2 regions of the Streptomyces sp. x-80 genome follow, and region 1 is predicted to be linked to the other one. Evidence: riboswitches for the same ligand, from Rfam matches in the RefSeq annotation. Region 1 holds a riboswitch; the other holds the start of a gene.
The links. Region 1 has a riboswitch for cobalamin ahead of ACLJWH_RS38465 (FecCD family ABC transporter permease). Riboswitches for the same ligand answer to the same signal wherever they lie in the genome.
Positions count from the first base shown of each region.

Region 2: another riboswitch for cobalamin. It lies ahead of ACLJWH_RS33825 (ribonucleoside triphosphate reductase); the one in region 1 lies ahead of ACLJWH_RS38465 (FecCD family ABC transporter permease).

Region 1 covers NZ_JAJPWM010000032.1:13,959-17,702, forward strand. Annotated here, with positions in the region: gene ACLJWH_RS38450 (DUF3099 domain-containing protein) at 1-175, shown strand, start outside; gene ACLJWH_RS38455 (DsrE family protein) at 221-586, opposite strand; gene ACLJWH_RS38460 (FABP family protein) at 839-1,402, shown strand; cobalamin riboswitch at 1,453-1,579, shown strand; gene ACLJWH_RS38465 (FecCD family ABC transporter permease) at 1,675-2,778, shown strand; gene ACLJWH_RS38470 (ABC transporter ATP-binding protein) at 2,778-3,608, shown strand; gene ACLJWH_RS38475 (ABC transporter substrate-binding protein) at 3,620-3,744, shown strand, end outside.
Region 2 covers NZ_JAJPWM010000022.1:29,644-33,387, reverse strand. Annotated here, with positions in the region: gene ACLJWH_RS33830 (anaerobic ribonucleoside-triphosphate reductase activating protein) at 1-317, opposite strand, end outside; gene ACLJWH_RS33825 (ribonucleoside triphosphate reductase) at 314-2,101, opposite strand; cobalamin riboswitch at 2,142-2,373, opposite strand; gene ACLJWH_RS33820 (CGNR zinc finger domain-containing protein) at 2,559-3,080, opposite strand; gene ACLJWH_RS33815 (MFS transporter) at 3,106-3,744, shown strand, end outside.

The sequences.
Region 1 (3,744 bases):
GTCGGTGCCGGCGGCGGTGGGCATGTGCGTGGTCGCCATGGTCATCCCACCCATCGCGGCGATCATCGGCAATCGCAGGGAGCCGGATGAGCGCTGGTGGGACGAGTCCGGCGACCCGGAGTCCGACCGCTGGTGGCGCGAGCTCGACGAACAGGACGACAAGCACTCGCAGTAGAGCGGCCGCCCCGGTGACGGGGCGCGCCGCAGTACCCGCGGGCGCTCAGTACACGAGTGCCTGGACGCCCTCCGGCATGATCTCGCTGACGAAGAGCTGGGCCCCGGCGATACCCGCCCCGTCGATCAGGTCCTGCTGCTCGACACCGCGGCGCGCGGCGCACTGCGTGCAGACGGTGATCGCACCGCCGCCCGCGAGGATCCCGTCGATCAGCTCCGGCAGGGGCGCCGCGTGCGGCAGCTCGAACTCGGCCGCCCGCCCCGGCAGCGCGAACCACACCGACTCCCCGGTCAGCCACAACGACACCTCGACACCGCTGGCCACCGCCACGGCCGCCACCGTGAACGCCTGCGAGCACCGCTCGGGCGCGTCGGCGCCCGCCGTCACCTTGATCACGAGCTTCTTCGCCATGGGGCAAGAGTAGGGCCGCCGCCGGGGACGGACCTCACAGTGCCGCCGGTGGCACCGCCGACTAGACTCGCTTCCGGTCCCGTAACACCTCACTCCGTCCTGGGAGCGCGCTCGTGCTTGAGGCAGTCTTCACCACCCTGCTCGTCCTGGTCGCCGTCGGCGTCGTCGCCTTCGCGGGTCTGACCTGGAAGAAGCTGTACCAGGGCCAGCGCTGAGAACCCCCTCCTCCCTCTCTACAGATCGCCTGAGCTCATGATCGAGATCCCGTCCGACCTGAACCCGGCCCTGGTGCCGCTCGCCTTCCTCCTCGGCAACTGGGAGGGCGCGGGCGTCGCGGACTTCCCGGGCGCCGAGAAGTGCAACTTCGGGCAGGAGGTCACCTTCACCCACGACGGCCGTGACTTCCTCGAATACACCTCGCACAGCTGGGTGCTCGACGGCGAGGGCAAGAAGGTCCGCCCGCTGGAGACCGAGAGCGGCTACTGGCGGGTCGGCGCGGACCGCAAGGTCGAGGTCGTGATGGTCCGCGACCAGGGCGTGGTGGAGATCTGGTACGGCGAGCTCGCCGACCGGAAGCCGCAGATCGACCTGGCCACCGACGCCGTCGCGCGCACCGTGGCCGCCGGCCCGTACAGCGGCGGCAAGCGGCTCTACGGCTATGTCAACGGCGACCTGATGTGGGTCGGTGAGAAGGCCACCCCCGAGGTGGCGCTGCGCCCCTACATGTCCGCGCATCTGAAGAAGGTCGTCGACCCCAGCGAATGGGCCAAGGACCTCAAGGACCTGCCCGACGACGGGATCGCCTTCTTCCGGTAGGCCGTCCGGCGGACCGGCCGGGCGCATCCCGCCCGGCGACCGGTCCGTGCCGCACCACCGCACAACTTCATACGCGCCCCGCGGGGGAAGTCCGGTGAGAGTCCGGCGCTGACCCGCAACGGTAAGCGGAACACCCTTCCGTGAGCCCGATCACCCGTGGCGGCGCCAGCTCCAGACAACTCGCCGTGGACTGCGAGGGGACGCCTCCGCCGCCACGGGCGCCGGGCCGTGTCTTCCTCCGTTCGGACACGGTCCGACGGAAGGCACCCCCCGTGGCGACCACCGCCCAGGCCGCGCCCCGCGCCCCGGCCCCGCACGACGGGCCGGCGCCACCGCCGCGGCGCCTGCCCGTACCGCCGCTGGTGGCCGCCCTCTCCGTGGTGCTGCTCGGTTCCCTGCTGTGCGGGATCGGCCTCGGCTCGGCCGGGGTGAGCTGGTCGCAGGTGGTGCGCTATCTGGGCGCCGGGCTGACCGGCGGCACCATCCGCCCCGACGAGGTCGCCACCTACACCATCGTGTGGGAGCTGCGCTTCCCACGGGCCGTACTGGCCGCCGTCGTCGGCGCCGGGCTCTCCGCCGTCGGCGTCGCCGTCCAGGCGCTGGTGCGCAACGCGCTCGCCGATCCCTTCGTGCTCGGCATCTCCTCCGGCGCCGCGGTCGGCGCCAACGCCGTGCTGCTCTTCGGCGCGCTGGGCGCGCTCGGGGTCTGGGCGCTGTCGGTGTCCGCGTTCGTCTCCGCGCTGCTCGCGATGGCCCTGGTCTACGCGGCGGCCCGCACCGCCCACGGGCTCACCCCGCTGCGGCTGGTGCTGACCGGCACCGCGATGTACTACGGCTTCTCCGCGATCACCACCCTGATGGTGTTCACCGCCGACCGCGGCGAGGCGGCCCGCTCGGCGATGATGTGGCTGCTCGGCAGCCTGAGCGGGGCCGGCTGGGGTTCGGTGCCGATCGCCGCGGCCGCGGTCCTGGCGGCACTGGCCCATCTGCTGCTCTCCGCGGGCCGGCTCAACGCGCTGGCCATGGGCGACGAGACGGCCGCCGCCCTCGGGATCGACGCCGAGCGGCTGCGCCGCGAACTGTTCGTGGTCGCCGCCGCCGTCACCGGCGCCGTGGTCGCGGTCAGCGGTGCGATCGGCTTCGTCGGCCTGATGGTGCCGCATGTGACGCGGATGCTGGTCGGCGCCGACCACCGGCGGGTGCTGGCCGTCGCGCCGCTGCTGGGCGCGGTGCTGCTGGTGTGGGTGGATCTGCTCTCGCGGGTGGTGCTGGCGCCCGTGGAACTGCCGGTCGGCGTGGTCACCGCCGTCATCGGGGTGCCCTGTTTCGTGCTGCTGATGCGGCGGCGCGGCTACACCTTCGGAGGCGGCGCCTGATGCGGATCGACATCACGGACCTGTCGGTGGAGGTGGCCGGCCACCGGCTGGTCCACGACATCGCCCTGACGGCGGAGAGCGGCCGCCTCGTCGGACTCGTCGGGCCGAACGGCAGCGGCAAGTCGACCCTGCTGCGCTGCGTCTACCGCGCGCTGCGCCCGGTCGTCGGCACGGTACGGCTGGACGGTACGGATCTGCACGCCATGGACGCCCGGGAGGGCGCCCGGCTGCTGGCCGCGCTGCCCCAGGAGGCGAGCACCGAGTTCGACTTCACGGTGGCCGAGGTCGTCGCGATGGGCCGGCTGCCGCATCAGCGCGGCTCGGGCCGGGCGAGCGCCGCCGACACCGAGGTGTGTACGCGCGCACTGGCCCGGGTCGGCGCGGACCATCTGGCCGGACGCGGCTTTCTGAGCCTGTCCGGCGGGGAGAAGCAGCGGGTGCTGATCGCCCGCGCACTGGCCCAGGAACCGAAGGTGCTGGTCCTCGACGAGCCGACCAACCACCTGGACATCGCCCAGCAGCTGGAGGTGCTGGCCCTGGTACGGGACAGCCGGCTGACGGTGCTGACCGCGCTGCACGACCTCAACCTGGCCGCCGTGCACTGCGACGAGCTGTACGTCATCGCGGGCGGCCGGATCGTCGCCGCCGGGGCGCCGCACGACGTGCTCACCCCGGACCTGCTGGCCGAGGTCTTCGGCGTGCGCGCGCACCGCGTACGGCACCCCGAATCCGGCGCGGTCCAGCTGCTGTTCGACCGGCTGGCCCCGGCCGACGCCCCGTCGGACGCCCCCGCCGACGGCGCCCCCGTCACCGCCCCGACCGCACCGTGAGGACCCGCTCCATGCTCCCGGCCCACCGCCGTACCGCCCGCCGCCCCGTCCGCCGTTACGCCGCTCCGCTGGCCCTCACCCTGGCGCTCACCGCCACCGGCTGCGGCGCGCGGATATCCGCCGACGGCGAGAACGG
Region 2 (3,744 bases), on a different contig from region 1:
CGGCGCGGGAAGGCGCCGCCCGTGTGCAGGCCGGTGGCGAAGCCGAGCGCGCGGACCTCGCGCAGGGCGGTCGCCAGGCCCGGCTGGAGCAGTGGCTCGCCGCCCGAGAAGACGACGCCGTCCAGCAGTCCGCGGCGCCGGGCGAGGTGGGCGGTGACCGTCCGCCAGGGCACCGGTGCCGCCGCGTGGACCGGCAGCAGCTCCGGGTTGTGGCAGTAGCCGCAGCGCCACGGGCAGCCCTGGCAGAAGACGGTGGTGACCAGCCGGCCCGGCCAGTCGCAGGTGGACAGCCGGGACCAGCCGCCGATCCGTATCACGCGCCGGTCCCGGCGGCCTCGCGGAAGGGCAGGCGTTCGGCGTGCTCGCCCTTCTTGCCGATGTTGAAGGAGGAGACGGGGCGGTGGTAGCCCATGACCCGGGTCCATACCTCGCACTCCGCGCCGCACTGCGGGCAGGTGGTGTGCTCGCCGGACAGGTAGCCGTGCCCGGGGCAGACGGAGAAGGCCGGGGTGACGGTGAGATAGGGGAGCGAGAAGCGTTCCAGCGACCGGCGTACGAGGCGCCGGCAGGCGTCGGCGGTGGAGATCCGCTCGGACATGTACAGGTGCAGCACGGTGCCGCCGGTGTACTTGCGCTGGAGTTCGTCCTGCATCTCCAGGGCCTGGAACGGGTCGTCGGTCCAGCCGACCGGCAGTTGGGAGGAGTTGGTGTAGTAGGGGCGTTCGGCCGTGCCCGCCTGCCGGATGCCGGGGAAGCGGCGGCGGTCCTCCTTGGCGAACCGGTAGGTGGCGCCTTCGGCGGGGGTGGCCTCCAGGTTGTAGAGGTGGCCGGTCTCCTCCTGGAACGTCACCATCCGGGCCCGTATGTGGTCCAGCAGCCGTACCGCCAGCGCATGGCCTTCGGGACTGGTGATGTCGTGGGCGTCCGCGGTGAAGTTGCGGATCATTTCGTTGATGCCGTTGACGCCGATGGTCGAGAAGTGGTTGCGCAGCGTGCCGAGGTAGCGCTTGGTGTACGGGTACAGACCGCCGTCGATCAGCTCCTGCACGGTGACGCGCTTGATTTCCAGGCTGTCCCGGGCGAGTTCCAGGAGCCGGTCGAGGGCGGCGAAGAGGGCGGCCTCGTCGCCGGCGTGCAGATGGCCGAGGCGTGCGCAGTTGACGGTGACCACACCGAGCGAACCGGTCTGTTCGGCGCTGCCGAAGAGTCCGTTGCCGCGTTTGAGCAGTTCGGTGAGGTCCAGCTGGAGGCGGCAGCACATCGAGCGGATCTGGTGCGGGGACAGCTCGGAGTTGATGAAGTTCTGGAAGTACGGCAGTCCGTACTTGGCGGTCATGGCGAACAGCCGCTCGGCGTTCTCGCTCTCCCAGGGGAAGTCCGGGGTGATGTTGTACGTGGGGATGGGGAAGGTGAAGACCCGTCCCGAGGCGTCGCCTTCGGTCATGACCTCGATGTACGCGCGGTTGATCAGGTCCATCTCCGCCTGGAGATCCCCGTAGGTGAAGGGCATCTCCGCGCCGCCGATGACGGGTACCTCCGCGCGCAGGTCGGCGGGGCAGGTCCAGTCGAAGGTGAGGTTGGTGAACGGCGTCTGGGTGCCCCAGCGGGCCGGTACGTTCAGGTTGTGCACCATTTCCTGGATGCACTGCCTGACCTGCTCGTACGTCATCGCGTCAAGGCGGACGTAGGGCGCCATGCAGGTGTCGAAGGAGCTGAACGCCTGGGCGCCGGCCCATTCGTTCTGCAACGTGCCCAGGAAGTTGACGAGCTGGCCCACGGCGGACGAGAAATGGCGCGGCGGGGCCGAGTCGATCTGGCCCGGCACCCCGCCCAGTCCCTCGGCGAGCAGGGTGCGCAGCGACCAGCCAGCGCAGTAGCCGGAGAGCATGTCGAGATCGTGGATGTGCAGCTCGCCGGTGCGGTGGGCGTGGCCGATGGCGGGCGGATAGACCTGGTCCAGCCAGTAGTTGGCGATGAGCTTGCCCGCCGTGTTGAGGATCAGGCCGCCCAGCGAATAGCCCTGATTGGCGTTGGCGTTGACGCGCCAGTCACGGCGCTCCAGGTATTCGGTCACGGTATCGACGGCGTCGACAGCGGTCACGTCAGCCCTCCCACGAGGCATCGGGAATCCGCCGCGCACGGATGTGTGCGGCGTGGCCGGCAGGTCTTCGGACTCGTGGTCGCGGACACCTGGGTGCCCTCCTACTGGCCGTCGCTTCCCGGGCCGCGTGCGACGGTGCGCACACCCAGTGCTCGATGACGGCGGTCGTTACCGCTCACCGCTGCGGGGCAGTCCCGGATTCCCACCGGGTTCCCTCTTGCCTCGGCGACGGCCCAGGGGGGCGTCGCCGAACCGGCAGCCGCAACACTACATCTGGTGCGAACAGCGACACGCCGACACCAGATGTTGGGTGACTTTGGTCCCGGGGTGGGGACTTTGGTCCCTCCCCGGGCGGGCCGGTGTCCGGTCGCGTGCCGGTCGCGTGCCGGGCCCGGTGGCGGTGTCCGGTGCCGGCGGGGTGTCGTGTCCGGTGCCGTATCCGGCGCCCCCGTTCGGGTCAGGCGGACCGCCGGGCGCGGTGGCGGCGTACCGCGTCGCGGTTGGCGCAGGCGGGTGAGCAGTACCGCTGCCGGCCGGCCCGGCTGAAGTCCGCGTAGGCGTGGCCGCATTCGGTCAGCGCGCAGCGGCCCAGCCGGTGCATGCCCAGACCGGTCAGATGCAGTGCGGTGCCGACCGAGGCCACCGCGCGCAGCAGTCCGGCCAGGCTCAGGTCGTCCTCGCGGTAGTGGAGGTGCCAGCCGCCGTCGGCGTGGTCGGTCAGCCGGGGGTGTGCGGCGGCATCCGACAGCAGGGCATTGAGCCGGGCAGCGCGGCGCTCGTCCGTGGTGGCGTCGACGACCTCGGCCCAGCGGCGGAGGAAGTCCCGCACCTCGGTCAGGTCCGCGTCCCGTACCGGGCGGTCCAGGACCATGCCCGCCGCGACGCAGCGCTCGGCCAGTTCCGCCGCGTCGGCCGGCGGTGTGTTGGTGAGCTCGACCACAAGGCGGACCGGGTCCTCCCCGTAAGGGTTCAGTTGCATAAGGCCATTACAGCAGGGTGGCTCCATGGATCACTCACCCCTGGCCGGCCGACGGTCCGGCTCCGCGGCGCAACCGGCGCCGGGGCGGCCCGCGACCCCGCCCGAACAGCCCTCGGTGTCCCCGGCGAAGCCCGCACCGGGCCGGTGGCTGCCGCTCGTCGCCACCTGTCTCGGCACGTTCCTGCTGCTCGTCCACGCGACGATCGTGACGGTGGCGCTGCCGCGCATGGCCGACGATCTGCACGCGGGGTTCGGCGCCCTGCAATGGATCGTCGACGTCTACACGCTGGCCCTGGCCGGTCTGCTGCTCGGCATGGGTTCCCTGGGGGACGCCTTCGGACGCAAGCGCCTGTACGTCCTCGGCCTCGCCGTTTTCACGCTCGCCACCCTCGGGTGCGGCCTGGCCCCGAACGCGCAGGTCCTCATCGCGGCCCGCGCCGTCCAAGGGGTCGCGGGCGCCGCGATGTTCGGCACCCTGCTGCCGCTGATCGGCCTCACCTACCACGGGCGCGACCGGGCGCGGGCGTTCGCCGTCTGGGGCGCGGTCGCCGGTGCGGCGGCCGGGGCCGGCAACGTCCTGGGCGGCATACTCACCCAGTTCCTGTCCTGGCCGTGGATCTTCTACGGAGCGGTACCGGTCTGCGCCGTCACCCTCGTACTGTCC